Regions from separate parts of the Mesorhizobium sp. WSM4833 genome, predicted to be linked through region 2. Evidence: riboswitches for the same ligand, from Rfam matches in the RefSeq annotation. Region 2 holds a riboswitch; each other region holds the start of a gene.
What was found. Region 2 has a riboswitch for cobalamin ahead of AC0L2D_RS13065 (ABC transporter ATP-binding protein). Riboswitches for the same ligand answer to the same signal wherever they lie in the genome.
Positions count from the first base shown of each region.

Region 1 (4,945 bases), on a different contig from region 2:
AGGGCGACATCACCTTCATCGAAAGTGAGGGAGATACCGTGGCCTTCACGCGCCGCGCAGGCAACGAGCAGATCGTCTGCGTCTTCAATCTGGGAGCCGGGCGGGCCAAGGTTGACCTTGGCGGCCGATCGCTGCAACCTCTGCCCGGGCACGGATTTTCGGGGCAGGCGAGCAGCGGTTCCATCGAGCTTGGCGGCTACGGCGCCTGGTTCGGGCGTCTCGACTGAATTTCCAATCACTGGAGGAAACCAATGGCCGATGTCACGCTAAGACAAGTGAAGAAGTCCTACGGCAATCTGAACATTCTCCACGGCATCGACCTCGATATTAAGTCGGGCGAGTTCATCGTCTTCGTCGGCCCGTCGGGCTGCGGCAAGTCGACATTGCTGAGGTCGATCGCCGGGCTCGAGGAAATCACCTCCGGCGAACTCAGAATAGCCGGCGAAGTGGTGAACGACGTGCCGCCGTCGAAGCGGGGCATCGCCATGGTGTTCCAGTCCTACGCGCTGTACCCGCACATGACCGTCTACGACAACATGGCGTTCTCGATGAAGATCGGCAAAGAGAACAAGGCCGAGATCGACCGCCGCGTGCGCCAGGCCGCCGAGATCCTGCAGCTGACCAAATATCTCGACCGCCTGCCCAAGGCGATGTCGGGTGGCCAGCGCCAGCGCGTCGCCATCGGCCGCGCCATCGTGCGCAATCCGAAGGTGTTCCTGTTCGACGAGCCGCTTTCGAACCTCGACGCCGCGCTGCGCGTCGCCACCCGCATCGAGATCGCCAAGCTCAAGGAATCGATGCCCAACACGACCATGATCTACGTTACCCACGACCAGGTCGAGGCGATGACGCTGGCCGACCGCATCGTGGTGCTCAAGGACGGCCATATCGAGCAGGTCGGCACGCCGATGGACCTCTACAAGAAGCCCGGCAATCTGTTCGTTGCCCAGTTCATCGGCTCGCCGGCCATGAACATCCTGCCGGCGACCATCGAAAAGACCGGAAACCCGACCGTCGTCAGCCATGTCGGCGGACGCAAGGCGACCGTGCCGATTGCGACGCCGGCTTCGGCAAAGGGCGCCGCGGTGAGCTTTGGCGTGCGGCCGGAGGACCTGATCATCGCCAGCGGCGCGGACTATCTGTTCGAGGGGACGGTCGACTATGTCGAGCAACTCGGCGAGGTGCAGCTTGTCTATGTCGACATCGGCCGCGCCGATCTGCCGCTGGTGACCAAGCTGCCCGGCAATGTCGAGGTCAAGCGCGGCTCGACATTGCGGCTGAGCGCCAATGGCGAGGACCTGCATATCTTCGACGCGGATGGACGTTCTTTCGCGTTGCATGAAGTGGAAGCAAAGGCGGCTTAACCGCAATTACCGTGTCAGGCACAAAAAAGAGCGGCGGGCCGGGCCCGCCGCTCTTTGACTTGGAGATCGACTTCGGTTGTTAGTTGTTGCCGAAGAGGTTGCGGTCGGCACCTTGCGGAGCAGACTTCTGGGTGGTGTCACCCGACGAGTTCAGCAGCTTGTAGACCGGCGAGCCGGTGTTGCGTACCGAAGAGGTGCGCGTGCTGTCGACCGAAGTCGTGGCGGCAGGCTGATTGGCACCATTGGAGCCAAAGTTGTCGCTGCCGGCGAAGGCACTGCCGTTGATGGCCAGAACGGCGGCGGCAGCAATAAGGATCTTGTTCATTTTAGTCTCCTGAATTCTGGATTTCGCCAGGACGGCAGACACAGCTGCCGTCGGTTGCGAAATTGGTTGTTAGCGACCGAAGAGGTTACGGTCGCTGCCCTGAGCGGGCGTCTGGGCAGCCGGTTCCGAGGTCTTGGTGGAAGCCGTGTACGACTGGTCCACAGCGGCGGCAGGCTGGTTCGGGCCGTTCGAACCGTAGTTGTCGCTGCCCGCGAAAGCGCTGCCGGTGATGGCCAGAACGGCGGCGGCAGCAATGAGGATCTTGTTCATCTTGAATACTCCTGAATGTCTGAATTTCGCCAGGGCGGCGGGCGAGCCCGCCGTCGACCGGGAAACTGGGAATCGGCTGTTAGTTGTTGCCGAAGAGGTTGCGGTCAGCACCCTGGGCAGGCGCCTGAGCAGCCGGTTCCGACTTCTTGGTCGAAGCGGTGTACGAGCTGTCGACAGCAGTGGCTGCCGCGGCGTTGGAACCGTAGTGGTCGCTACCAGCGAAGGCGCTGCCGGAAATGGCCAGAAGGGCTGCGGCAGTGAGAATGATCTTTTTCATTTTTGGTACTCCAGTATCGTCTTTTTTCCGTCCGTCTAGCGGCGTGTCTTGGAAATGAAATCGCGTCGTTCGGACAGCCCCGATGTGGGAGGGCAAGGTCGTCTTTTCCAATCACGAAGTTGTTCCGTGTGGACCATGAATCCACACCTTGAAATTGTGCCAATGGAATCTAAGGATGCATTTTTCTTCTTCATATCAGTGCGTTAGCTGTAGCCACCTGATGGATCACCGACTGTTTCAGAGGCCCAGCGTTCACACCGTCCTGCACGCACCGTCAACAGAAACGAACCGTTCGGTTCGATTTTAGGGCGAGCTAATAGTCACTTTTCGAAACCATTAACCTTTTTTGACCCCCGCGAAGGGTCGGATTCGGGAAGATCGCAGCCGGCAAATGGCCGCCCGGGAGGTGGGATCTCGGCCCGCGACGATCTGCAGTAGCGTTTCGCATGCCGTGTCGCGCCGCATGGATACGATGTCGTTTTCATGCCGACGGCGCGCCCGCGATCGTGGTTAGATCATACCATCTCAGGTGCCGCTTCGTGACGACGAGGCGGAGAATTGGGAAGCCGGTCAGAATCCGGCGCTGCCCCCGCAACGGTGGTGGAGTTCAAGTCGCAACGGGAGACCACTGGGCAACCGCCTGGGAAGGTGTCGCGATGGTCCGCAAGGACAACTCCAGAGCCCGGAAACCAGCCCGAGATTTTTAGACTCGACTGATCGCGGTGGGCGGTCAAGAGGTGGATAGCGCATGTCCGGCACACAGCCGGCCTGCGTTTCAATCCTTCCTCCGTCACCACCAGTTCAGTCCTTAGGAACGAGGACAGGACATGGATATCCGCAACGACATGCTGAGGCTCCTGAAGGGGCGCCGGCAAGGCTTTTCGCTGGAGCAGCCCTTCTACACCGATCCGGACTACTTCAAGCTCGACATGGAGCTGATCTGGTATCGCGACTGGCTGTTCATCGGCCATGATTGCGAACTGCCGAAGCCGGGCAGCTACATCACCGTGCAGGTCGGCGATTATCCGGTCGTCCTTGTCCGCGACCAGCACGGCAAGATCAACGCCTTCCACAATTCCTGCCGCCATCGCGGCAGCCGCGTGTGCAACACGGAGAAGGGTACCGCGGCAAAGCTCGTCTGCCCGTATCATCAGTGGACCTACGAGCTGGACGGCCGCCTGCTGTTTGCCCGCCAGATGGCCGACGGTTTCGACAAGAGTGATTTCGGCCTGAAGCCGGTCGCCTGCGAGAGCGTCGGCGGCTACATCTTCATCTGCCTGGCCAAGGAACCGGCAGATTTCGCGCCGATGCGGGCGATGATCGAACCCTATCTTTTGCCGCACCGGCTGCGTGAAGCAAAGATCGCCTTCGAGAGCACGATCGTCGAGAAGGGCAACTGGAAGCTGGTCTGGGAAAACAACCGCGAGTGCTACCACTGCGCCGCCAATCATCCCGAGTTGTGCAAGACCTTCCCCGAGGCTCCAACCATAACCGGCGTCCATGGCGCCGACAGCGACCCTGAAATGGTCGCACACTGGGCCAGATGCGAGGCATCAGGCTTGCCGAGCAAATTCCGCATCGATCCGGCAGGGCAGTACCGCGCCACCCGCGCGCCGCTGCTGCGCGATGCCGTCAGCTACACCATGACGGGAAAACGGGCGGTCCAGAAGAACCTGTCCGACAGCGTTTCAACCGACCGCATCGGCTCCTTGCTGCTCTATCACTATCCGACGACCTGGAACCATATCCTCGGCGACCACGCCGTTACCTTCCGCGTGCTGCCGATCAGTGCCACGGAAACCGCGGTGACAACGAAATGGCTCGTCCACAAGGATGCGGTCGAAGGCGTCGACTACGACCTCGCTGAACTCACCCATGTCTGGACCGAGACCAACGACCAGGACCGCCGCATCGTCGAGGAAAACGCCTTCGGGATCCTGTCGCCGGCCTATGAACCAGGCCCCTATTCGGAGCTGCATGAGGGCGGCGTGATCCAGTTCGTCGAGTGGTACGCGTCGTTCATCGGGCCGCGCCTTGCCGAAGGCGGCCGGCCGGCCCTGCGCAGCGTCGCCTAGCCCAGGGGACAAGAGGATGAATGCGATGACGGACCTTGGCCTCTATCGCCATCTCGACCAGATGACGCCCTGGAACGACAGGCTGCAGGTGCTGGAAGTGATCGGCGTCAGCGACGAAGCGCCTGACGTGAAGACCTTCACCTTCCGCTCCGACAACCAGACCTGGTTCCGCTACAAACCGGGGCAGTTCGTGACTCTGGAACTGCCGACATCGGACGGGCCGCTGATGCGCACCTACACGCTGTCGTCCTCGCCGTCGCGGCCGTTCTCGATCGCGGTGACGGTCAAGGCGCAGGCGGGCAGCACCGGTACGCGCTGGATGTTCGACCATCTGACGCCCGGTTCGCACGTCAAGGCCTATGGGCCGACCGGCGACTTCTCGCTGCACAGCCACCCGGCCGCCAAATATCTGTTCATTTCGGCCGGTTCCGGCGTGACGCCGATGATGTCGATGCTGCGCTGGCTGAACGACTGCGCGCCATGGACCGATGTCGGCTTCGTCAACTGCGCGCGCCGCCCGGAAGAGATCATTTTCCGCAAGGAGCTCGAACTGCTCGGCAGCCGCATGCCTGGGCTGTCGCTCGGCTTCATGATCGAGGAGCGGTCGAGCCGCGAGGGCTGGTTCGGCCATATG
Region 1 is NZ_JBVVQG010000005.1:84,322-89,266, forward strand. Features, by position in the region: gene bglA (beta-galactosidase BglA) at 1-227, shown strand, start outside; gene AC0L2D_RS11110 (ABC transporter ATP-binding protein) at 252-1,364, shown strand; gene AC0L2D_RS11115 (DUF680 domain-containing protein) at 1,444-1,689, opposite strand; gene AC0L2D_RS11120 (DUF680 domain-containing protein) at 1,759-1,959, opposite strand; gene AC0L2D_RS11125 (DUF680 domain-containing protein) at 2,039-2,236, opposite strand; cobalamin riboswitch at 2,747-2,948, shown strand; gene AC0L2D_RS11130 (aromatic ring-hydroxylating oxygenase subunit alpha) at 3,064-4,311, shown strand; gene AC0L2D_RS11135 (FAD-binding oxidoreductase) at 4,337-4,945, shown strand, end outside.
Region 1: another riboswitch for cobalamin. It lies ahead of AC0L2D_RS11130 (aromatic ring-hydroxylating oxygenase subunit alpha); the one in region 2 lies ahead of AC0L2D_RS13065 (ABC transporter ATP-binding protein).

Region 2 (4,945 bases):
GCTGGCCGGCGCTGCCGATGGCGTGATCGAGCTACCCCTTCACCGGTACCCAGATCTCCAGCCCGCCATTGCCGCTGTGGGCATCGAACTCCGGTCCATAGCGCTCGAATTCCGGTGCATCCGCGATTTCGTGACCGGAGTCGGGCAGCCAACTGTTCCAGATCGTGTTGATCGTCCGGCGGATGGATGAGATGTGCTCGCGGTGCGAGAACACCGCATATTTCTGCGCCGGCACCCGCACCCGATAGAAGTCCTTCGGCAGATCCGCAAAGCCGGACACTTCGACGCCGACGACATAGTCGAAATTGCCCGCGTCGTCGCCGTTAAGGCACACGCCGTAGAAAACGCCTGAGATCTCGCCGGGGATGTTGCCGATATAGGGTGCAAAACGCTGCCACTGCATCGGAATCCCGGCGCTGGTTTCACAGCTGTAGCGTTCGCCGAGGCCGGCGATCAGGAACGGCCGGCTGGTCTCGAAGCGCGGTGGTTCGAGATTGGTGAGGAAGGACTGGTCCATCAGGATCGGCTCCACGAGGTCGAGGTTGTTGGTCGAGCCTTGCGCGCGCACCAGTTCCGGCGTGGTGCCGAACTGATCGCGGAAGGCACGGGTGAACGCCTCATGCGAGTTGTAGCCGGCGTCGAGCGCGACGGCGAGGATGTCGGGCGCTCCGCCGGCCAGCTTGCGCGCCGCCTCGGTCAGCCGGCGTGAGCGCATGTAACCCATCACCGAGCGGCCGGTTGCGGCGCCGAAGGCGCGCGTCACATGAAAACGCGACACGCCGCTGCTTTGCGCGACATCGTCAAGCGAGATCGCCTCCGGCAGATGGCTCTCGACGAACCACAGCGCTTTCTCGGTCGGGTTCATGGGGCTCCTTTTCGCATTGGCCGGATCATCTTGGCGTTTCCTGGCGCGGCCAGTTTGATCGAAATTGCGCATTCCGTGCAATCTGCGCCGATCCCATGGGCTTTCGCTTGACAGCGGGCCGCGTCATCTCCTAAGAATGTTATGTTATTACATAAAGTGAGCGTGCAATGCCTGTTTCCGTTAGCTGGCCCACCACTTCGTCCGAGAAATCCATTGCGAAGCGTTTGGTGGAAATCTACGCTGAAGTGGTGATGGTCCCCGAGCCGAAAGGCGAGGGGTGAAAAGGGAACACGGTGAGGCCTGTTCAGGTCGAGGCCGTGGCTGCCCCCGCAACTGTAAGCGGCTAGCAAAATCCGTGAATGCCACTGGCCGGCAAGGCTGGGAAGGCAGGATGGCGCAACGACCCGCGAGCCAGGAGACCTGCCATCACTGAGTTGACCGGACGGGGTGTGCCGGGAGGAAACGCGAGTCCCGGTCTTGTCGGCCGCTTCGCCAGCTTCCTTCCGTCGCCAGTTTTGGAAAGTGACGGAAAGTTGGACGGCTCCATCGATCATCGCATCACCATGCGCACGCTTTGCCGTCCCCGCAATCCGGCGGGCTGCAGCCGATGAGCGCAGCGCTTCTCGAAGCCCATGACCTCTGTGCCATGGCGAATGGGCGGAATCTGGTCCAGGCGGTCAGCTTCTCGGTGGCCGCTGGCGATCGCCTTGCCATCATCGGTCCCAACGGCGCCGGCAAGACGACGCTGCTGCGCATGCTGTCGGGCATGCTGCGGCCAAGTTCCGGCGAGGTGAAGCTTGGCGGGCGGCGGCTGGACAGGATTTCGGCCGCCGAGCGGGCGCTGCATATCGCCGTTGTCGGCCAGACCGACCAGCCCGATCCACGGCTGGCGGTGATCGATTATGTCGAGCTTGGCCGGGTCCCGCACGCCGGACTGAGGCGCAGGCGCGAGGAACGCGACATTGTCGTCGATGCGCTGCGCCGGACCGGCCTGCTGCCGCTGCTTGGCCGCACCGTCGGCTCGCTGTCGGGCGGCGAGCGCCAGCGCGCCCAACTGGCGCGCGCCATCGCCCAGCAGCCCAAAATCCTGTTCCTCGACGAACCGACCAACCATCTGGACCCGCGCGCCCGCGGCGAACTGCTCGACCTCGTGGCAGGCTTTGAGATGACGGTGATCGCGGTGCTGCACGATCTGGCGCTGGTAGCACCCTTCGCCACCAGGGTGGCGGTGATGAACCATGCCCGTCTGCAAGCGCTCGCCGCACCGCGCGAAGCGCTGGCCCAACAGCTGATCCGCGAGATTTTCGGCATCGATGTGCTGCGCCTGCGCCATCCGACCGAGGATCGAGAGTTGACGGTGTTCGAGGTTCCGAACCGTGCCGCGCCGCCGTCGTGATTGAAGCCGTTCCATAGTCGACCCGATCCCACCCACAAGGAGCATACCCGTGAAACGCCTCGCTTTTTCGCTTGCCGTCTCGCTGCTGACCTCGACCGCCTTCGCCTTCCCGGTAACCGTCGACAGCTGCGGCAAGCCGCTGACCTTCGACGCGCCGCCGAAGCGCGCTGTCATCCATGATCTGAACATGGCCGAGATGGCTTTCGCGCTGAAATTGCAGCCGTCAATCGTCGGCCTGACGGGCATCACCGGATGGTACAAGGTCGGTTCCGAATTCAAGGCAGAGCAGGGTTCGATCCCGGAGCTGGCGCCGAAATATCCGACGCTCGAAAACCTCGTGGCCGTCGAGCCGGATTTCTTCTTCGCCGGCTGGTACTACGGCATGAAGCCGGGTGGCGAGGTGACGCCCGACACGCTTGCCCCGCACGGCATCAAGACGCTGGTGCTGACGGAAAGCTGCGTCCATCTCGACAAGAGCCGCCCCGCCGCCTCGATGGACCTGCTCTATGGCGACGTCGAAAAGCTGGGCAAGATCTTCGGCAAGGAGACAGAGGCGGAAAAGCTTGTCTCTGGCTGGAAGGCGCAGCTCGCCGACATCACCGCCAAGGTCGGCAGCGCCAAGGGCACGCGGGTGTTCCTCTACGATTCCGGCGAGGACAAGCCGTTCACCGCAGGCAAGTTCGCCATCCCCAGCGCCATGATAACTGCCGCCGGCGGCGACAACATCATGGCTGACATGGACACCAGCTGGGGCAACACAGATTGGGAAACGGTGGCGTCGCGCAATCCGCAATTCCTCATCCTGCTCGATTACCAGGACGGTGGCGGCTACAGGAAGCTGCTCGATTTCCTGAAAGCGCATCCGGCCATGAAGGAGACCGACGCGGTCAAGAACGAGCGCTTCGTCGCCCTCCGCTACGCCGAGCTGACGCCTGGACCCGCCAACATCGAAGCGATCGACAAGATCGCCAAGGCCATGCACCCGGAAGCATTTTGAGCTTGCGCCATCCGGCATTTGCGTTGGCCATGCTGGCGGGAGCGGCGGCGATCGCCGCTCTCGCTCTGCTGTCGATCGCCTATGGCTCGACGCTGATCCCGCTGGCCGACGTTGTAGCAGCGCTTGGCCGCGCAATCGGCTTAGGCGGGCACGACGTGTCCGGGCCGGTCGGCAAGATCGTCGTCGATCTGCGGCTGCCGCGCACGATCCTGGCCATCTGCGTCGGCGCGGGCCTCGGCGTAGTCGGCGCGCTGCTGCAGACAGTGACCCGCAACGATCTCGCCGATCCGTTCCTGTTCGGCCTGTCGTCGGGCGCCGCCGCCGGTGCTGTTTCCGTCATCACCGTCTTCGGCGACAGCTTTGGCATCTGGACGTTGCCGGTCGCGGCCTTCACCGGCGGCATATTGGCCGCCGGCGTCGTCCTGCTGCTGGTCGCGCGGGTGAGGGGCCAAGGGCCGGAGCGGCTGATCCTCGCCGGCCTTGCCGTGTCCTTCATGTTCACCGCCTTGACCAACTACCTGGTCTTTGCCGGCGACCAGCGCGCCGCCCACTCCGTGTTGTTTTGGACGATGGGCGGCCTTGGCCTGGCGCGCTGGGACAATATCTGGTTGGGCGCGCTGGGTGCGGGCACCATTCTGGCTTACGCGCTGTGGAACCACCGCCGGCTCGATGCCTTCTTGGCCGGCGAAAACGCCGCCGAAAGCCTTGGCGTGCCAGTGGCGCGCATGCGCCGAATGACGTTTCTCGTCGCCGCCTTCTCGACGGCGATCCTGGTCTCTGTCGCCGGGGTCATCGGCTTCGTCGGGCTGATGATCCCGCATCTGTCGCGGCCGCTGGCAGGCCCCTTGCATCTGCGCCTGGTTGCCAGCTGCGCCGTCTTCGGCGCGGTGCTTTTGCTGGCCAGCGATCTTCTGGCCCGAACGCTGCTGCCGCCGCAGGAACTGCCGATCGGCATCATCACCAGCTCGGTCGGTGCGTTCTTCGTCGTCACCATGCTGATCCGCAACCGGCTTTGAGCGCGTTTGGCAACCGGTCGCCGGATCACACGGTCCAGAAATAGCGCACGATGTGGAAGAACACCGGGGCGGCGAAGACCAGGCTGTCGGTGCGGTCCATCATGCCGCCATGGCCTTCGATGAGATGGCCCCAGTCCTTGACGCCCTGGTCGCGCTTGATGGCCGAGGCGACCAGCCCGCCTAGGAATCCCATCGAGCAGGCGACGAAGGCCACGCCTGCCGCCTGCAGCGGCGAGAAGGGCGTCACGAACGACAACAGCGCGCCGAGCAGGCTCGCCGACACCAGTCCGCCGATCAGCCCTTCCCAGGTTTTCGACGGCGAGACGTTCGGCGAAAACCGGTGTTTACCAAACAGCTTGCCGAAGATGTACTGCAGCACGTCGCTGCCTTGCACGACGATGATCAGGAAGGCGATCAGCAGCAAGGTGCGGCCTTCGAAGCCTGGCACGTCGAGTGTCAGCAGGGCGGGGACGTGGCTGACGCAATAGACCGAGATCATCACCGCCCATTGCTGCGCGGCGATCCGCTCGAGGAAGCGTTCGGTGTCGCCATGCAGCGCCGTGATGGCCGGCATCAAGAGGAAGCAGTAGACCGGAATGAAGATGACGAAGAGCCCGTACCAGGCGGTCCACACCAGCCAGTACTGAAACGGGATGATGATGCCGAACATG
Region 2 is NZ_JBVVQG010000006.1:6,365-11,309, forward strand. Features, by position in the region: gene AC0L2D_RS13055 (alanine racemase) at 1-26, shown strand, start outside; gene AC0L2D_RS13060 (AraC family transcriptional regulator) at 32-865, opposite strand; cobalamin riboswitch at 1,101-1,307, shown strand; gene AC0L2D_RS13065 (ABC transporter ATP-binding protein) at 1,473-2,261, shown strand; gene AC0L2D_RS13070 (ABC transporter substrate-binding protein) at 2,311-3,258, shown strand; gene AC0L2D_RS13075 (FecCD family ABC transporter permease) at 3,288-4,274, shown strand; gene AC0L2D_RS13080 (phosphatidate cytidylyltransferase) at 4,300-4,945, opposite strand, start outside.

Region 3 (4,945 bases), on a different contig from region 2:
CCCAGGTGAACCCCTCGCCCATCGCGTGCCACACGACACGGTCGCCGAAGGCGGCGAAGGCGTCCTTCTCGCCGGTGTGCCACTTGCCCTTGATGAACTGGACGACACCGACGCGCTTGCCGTAGCCGAGCATCCGCAGCGCCAGCCCGAAGGCGGCCGTGGTCTTGCCTTTGCCCGGGCCGGTGTTGACGATGAGCAATCCCTTCTCGACCGTCTTGCTCGCCACCTCGGCATCCTGCACCGCCTTGCGCTTGGCCATCTTGGCGCGGTGGCGCTCTTCGTCCTTATTGTCGATATCGGTCATATCATTTCACCTTGAGCGGCAGCCCCGCCACCATCAGCAGCACCGTATCGGCAATCGCCGCGACCTGCTGGTTGAGCCGGCCGGCGGCATCGCGAAAGCGGCGCGCCAGTGCATTGTCCGGCACGATGCCTTGGCCGACTTCATTGGACACCACGAACCAGGGTCCGCGCGGCCGCGACAGCACCTGCGCCAACCGCCGGCATTCCAGCTCGAAATCGTGTTCGGCCAGCATATGGTTGGTCAGCCACAGCGTCAGGCAGTCGACAAGCACCGGCCGATCGTCCGGCAAGGCGGCAAGCGCGTCGGCGAGGTCGAGCGGTGCGTCGATGGTCGTCCAGCCTTCGCCGCGCCGCGACCGGTGCAACGCGATGCGCTCACGCATCTCGTCATCATAGGCTTGCGCCGTGGCGATATAGGTCCAGGGCGGCGGCAAGGCGGTCGCCAAAATTTCGGCGCGCGCGCTCTTGCCGGAGCGCGCACCGCCGATGAGGAAGGTCAGTGTCTTGCGATCAGGCAAAGCTGTCGCGCAGGCTGGTCGCGGTGCCGGTGAAGCGGCCGCGCACCACGCCGACAACCGCGCCGAGCACCAGCCAGAACACCAGATTGGTCACGGTCACCGCCACCACGAACTGGTGATGCAGCCCTTCCGGAATCGCCGTCTCGTAACTGTCGGGCTGCGGTGCCCCGACAACATGCGGTGCGACGATCAAAAGGACGGCAAGGATCGCCAGCGGCAGCGACTTGCGGAACGCGATCAGGCCGAGACCGGCAGCGGTTGCCGCCACCGTTGCCCACCACCAGATCTGGCGCTGGGTGAGATCGGCGGCCGGCATGGCCGGCAGTTCCGGCGGCAGGCCGAGGCCCGGCGCCAGCGTGAACACGGCAAAGCCGGCCAAGCCCCAGAACACGCCCTGGCGCCAACCACCGATACCGCCGGCGAATTCGGAAACCGCGACCAGGATCAACCCGAAGCCGATGCCGGTGACGATGTTGGCAAGCACGCTGAAGGCGAAACGCTCGAAACCGTCTGCCGGCGCCCAGCCCTCGTCTTCCGCCGCAGCAGTCGCTTCGGCAGGGGCCGGAGCGGCTGCGCTCATGGCATTGCTATTCGCTGCTGCCGGAGCGGCATGGTCATGGTGATGCCCGCCGCCCGCCTGTTCGTAGACTTCCGCCTTCAGGATCAGCGGCACGGTCGCATAGGCCTGCATGCAGGCAAGAACGACGCCGGCCACGAGCCCTGCGATCGCCGCGATGAACACGACGTTGCGAAACAGGTTCATGATGTCAGCCCCTCGTCAGTGGCAGGGAAATGCCATCGAATGGCGATAGTCGTGAGCCGCATTGTGGACCGCATCGATATGCGAGAAGCCGACAAAGCCCATCACGAAAATGCCGAGCAGCGCGGCGAGCGCGAGCTGCATGAAGCGCGACTGCGAGGAGACGGAAGCGCCGAGGGAGACGGAAGCGGTAGTCATGTCTTGTCCTTTCGCCCTCCACCCGAGGGCATCGAAGTCAGTTTCCTGTCGCCGGCAGGTCTCCTGGCTCACGGATCAGCGTCCTTCCCCACCTTCCCGAAGAAAAATCTTCAGTGGCATATGGAGAGGACTACCGCACACAGTTGCGGGGGCAGCCACGGCATTGGGCGAAATCCGCCCTTACCGCATTCCCTCTTGGCTCCAAAATGGAACCGGCGACACCGGCGACTATAGGCAGAATCCTCGCGTCCGGCAAACCAAATTCCGCCGGCGACCGTTGCGAATGCGCCATGAAGGTCAAAGCGATTTCGGCAGATAGCGCCACGTCACGAAGCCGCAGACCGCCGCCAGCAGGCCGAGCGTGACGAACACCGAGCCCAGGCCGAAGAAGGCCAGCACCACCGAATAGACCAGCGGCGGCGTCAGCTCGGAAAAGTCGAGATAGGTGCGATAGACCGCCGCCATCTGCGATCTTTCATAGGAGCGCACCGAGCGCATGAAGGCGGTCGAGCCGAGCGCGTCGAGCGCAATGGTGAAGAAGGCGCCGCAGAGCAGGAAGGCGCCGGTCAGCAGCGGCACGGTTTCGCCGACGAAGCCCGCCGCCAGAAGCGCGACCGACATGGCGAAATAGGCAAATGTCATGGTCCTGCGGCCGCCAAAGCGCTTTCCCGCCTTGCCCCAGAAAATCGCCATGAACAAAAGCGCGTTGCCGGCCGAAACCAGCAGGCCGCCGGCTAGCTTGCCCTCACCCGTAATGACCATGAACAGCGGCCCATAGACGAAGAACGTCGTCCAGAAACAGGAGCGCCCAAACGCGATCAGCCAGGCCAGCCTGAGCCTGGGCTGGGCGATGAAGCGGCCGATATTGGCGAGCGGATTGGCTGGTCGCGTCTTGCCGGGACGGATCGACGGGTTGTCGCCGAGCCGGTAGGTCCAGAACAATGCCAGCAGGGCTAACGCGAACACGGCCACCGCGCCATGCGCGGCATAGACGCCGAAGCGCGTGTAGAGGAAGATGCCGAGCGTCGGCCCACCGGTCCAGGCCAGCATCGACCACGCCATGCGCAGCGATTCGGCCTGCATGAAGTCGGTCTTGCGGATGTGGTCCATGATGTAGAGGTTGAGCGTGATCGACAGCGCGCTGGCGCCCATCACCCGGCACAGCATGCCGGCCAGTTGCCCGGCAAGCGTGTCGGTGACGAAGAACAGCGAGCCGATGGCCAGCAGGCAGGCGCCCGCCGTGTAGACCCAGCGCCGGGCGAAACGGCGGATCAGCATCGGCATGAACAATGTCACCGACAGGCCGAGCATCGCCACGACGGTGTAGAGGATCGAGACGATCTGCTCGTTGTGCAGGATCTCGTAAGCCTGGATCGGGATGACGCTCGACACCGTGGCGCGGGCGAAGGATTCGACCGCATAGAGCGAAGCGAAGGTGCGCGCGTCCGCGGCCCTGAGGGCCGGTAGCCAGATCGGATGGCGCACATGGGTGGACATTGCTTTCCCCGAAGCAGATTCACCGGGTCAAATCTGCCGTGGCGACCTCAGCGCCAATAAGAGGAAACCGACGTGCATCCGGCAAAAGCGAAGCCGGCCAAAGGCTTTCCGGCACTGGCCCAATGCCGCGGCTGATCCGGCGTTATCGGCAGGGTTGCCGGTCTTCTTTTGTCCTGGGCAACCGTGATAGTCCTCCAGCGGGGCTGAATCAGAATGCGAGACCATGAGCATCCAAACGCCGACCGCGCCCGTTCAGGATCGACCAAAGCGCATCGTCGCCATCGACATCGTGCGCGGCATCGCGCTGATCGCCATGGCAAGCTACCATTTCACCTGGGATCTGGAGTTCTTCGGCTACACCGATCCCGGCCTGACCGCCTTCGGCTGGTGGAAGATCTACGCGCGCTGCATCGCCTCGACCTTCCTGTTCCTGGTCGGCGTCAGCCTGTATCTCGCCCACGGCCGACAAATCCGCTGGAACGGCTTCTGGAAGCGGTTCGCCATGGTCGCCGGAGCCGCGATCGCGATTTCGGTCGTTACCCGCATAGCCACTCCGGACGGCTTCATCTTCTTCGGCATCTTGCACGAGATCGCGCTAGCCAGCCTGCTCGGTCTGGCCTTCCTGCGCCTGCCGGCGCTGCTGACGCTTGTCGTCGCCGCGCTCGTTATCGCCGCCCCCGTCTATCTGCGCTTCGAGGCCTTCGATCACCCATGGCTGTGGTGGGTCGGCCTGTCGGCGACCAATCCGCGCTCCAACGACTACGTTCCGCTGTTTCCGTGGTTCGGCGCGGTACTTGCGGGCATCGCGGTGACGAAACTCGCCGCAGGTGCCGGCCTGCTTGCCAGGCTTGCCAATCTGGCGCCCGGTCGCTTGGCCAACCCGCTGGTCTTCATCGGCCGGCACAGCCTGGCTTTCTATTTGATCCACCAGCCGCTGCTGATCGGCTGCGTCTGGCTGTTCTCGCAGATCATGCCGGCGCAGGTCGAAACCCCGCAGGTGAATTTCCTCAAAACCTGTCAGCTGTCCTGCGAGCAGTCGCGCGACACCGAGTTCTGTACGAGCTACTGTGTCTGCATGCTCGATACGCTCGAGGGCGAGTCCACGCTTGATAGGCTCTACAACAACGATCAGACTGCGGAGTGGAAAGCGCATTTGTCCGATCTCGCCGGCATGTGCACCGCCAAGACCGACAGCAAGTTGATGGAGGGAGGGGCCGAATGACCGAGAACCAGCCGAAGCCGGGGCTCATACCATGGCCGCCGCTGATCTACATCGCCGCCATCGCCGTCAGCATCGCACTGGGCCTGCTCTATCCCCTGCCCTGGATCGGCGACCTGCTGGGCGATATCCTGTTCGCGGCCGGCTGGGTGGCGCTGTTTGCCGTCGCCGCACTCTGGTTCACCGCGATCCGCACCATGATCCGGGCCAAGACCACGCTCAACCCCAACGCTGTACCCGATCACCTGGTCACCACGGGTCCCTTCGGCGTCACCCGCAATCCGATGTATCTGGCCAACACGCTGCTGTTGATCGGCGTCGCCTTTGTCTCGGGCATCGTGTGGTTCCTGCCGCTGGCGTTCATCGCCGCCTATGCCACGCAGAAGGTGGCGATCGAAGGCGAGGAAAAGGTGCTGGCGGCAAAATTCGGCAAGAAATACCGCGACTACG
Region 3 is NZ_JBVVQG010000001.1:292,291-297,235, forward strand. Features, by position in the region: gene cobO (cob(I)yrinic acid a,c-diamide adenosyltransferase) at 1-304, opposite strand, end outside; gene cobU (bifunctional adenosylcobinamide kinase/adenosylcobinamide-phosphate guanylyltransferase) at 306-821, opposite strand; gene AC0L2D_RS01490 (CbtA family protein) at 814-1,584, opposite strand; gene AC0L2D_RS01495 (CbtB domain-containing protein) at 1,600-1,779, opposite strand; cobalamin riboswitch at 1,816-2,020, opposite strand; gene AC0L2D_RS01500 (MFS transporter) at 2,077-3,276, opposite strand; gene AC0L2D_RS01505 (heparan-alpha-glucosaminide N-acetyltransferase) at 3,500-4,498, shown strand; gene AC0L2D_RS01510 (methyltransferase family protein) at 4,495-4,945, shown strand, end outside.
Region 3: another riboswitch for cobalamin. It lies ahead of AC0L2D_RS01495 (CbtB domain-containing protein); the one in region 2 lies ahead of AC0L2D_RS13065 (ABC transporter ATP-binding protein).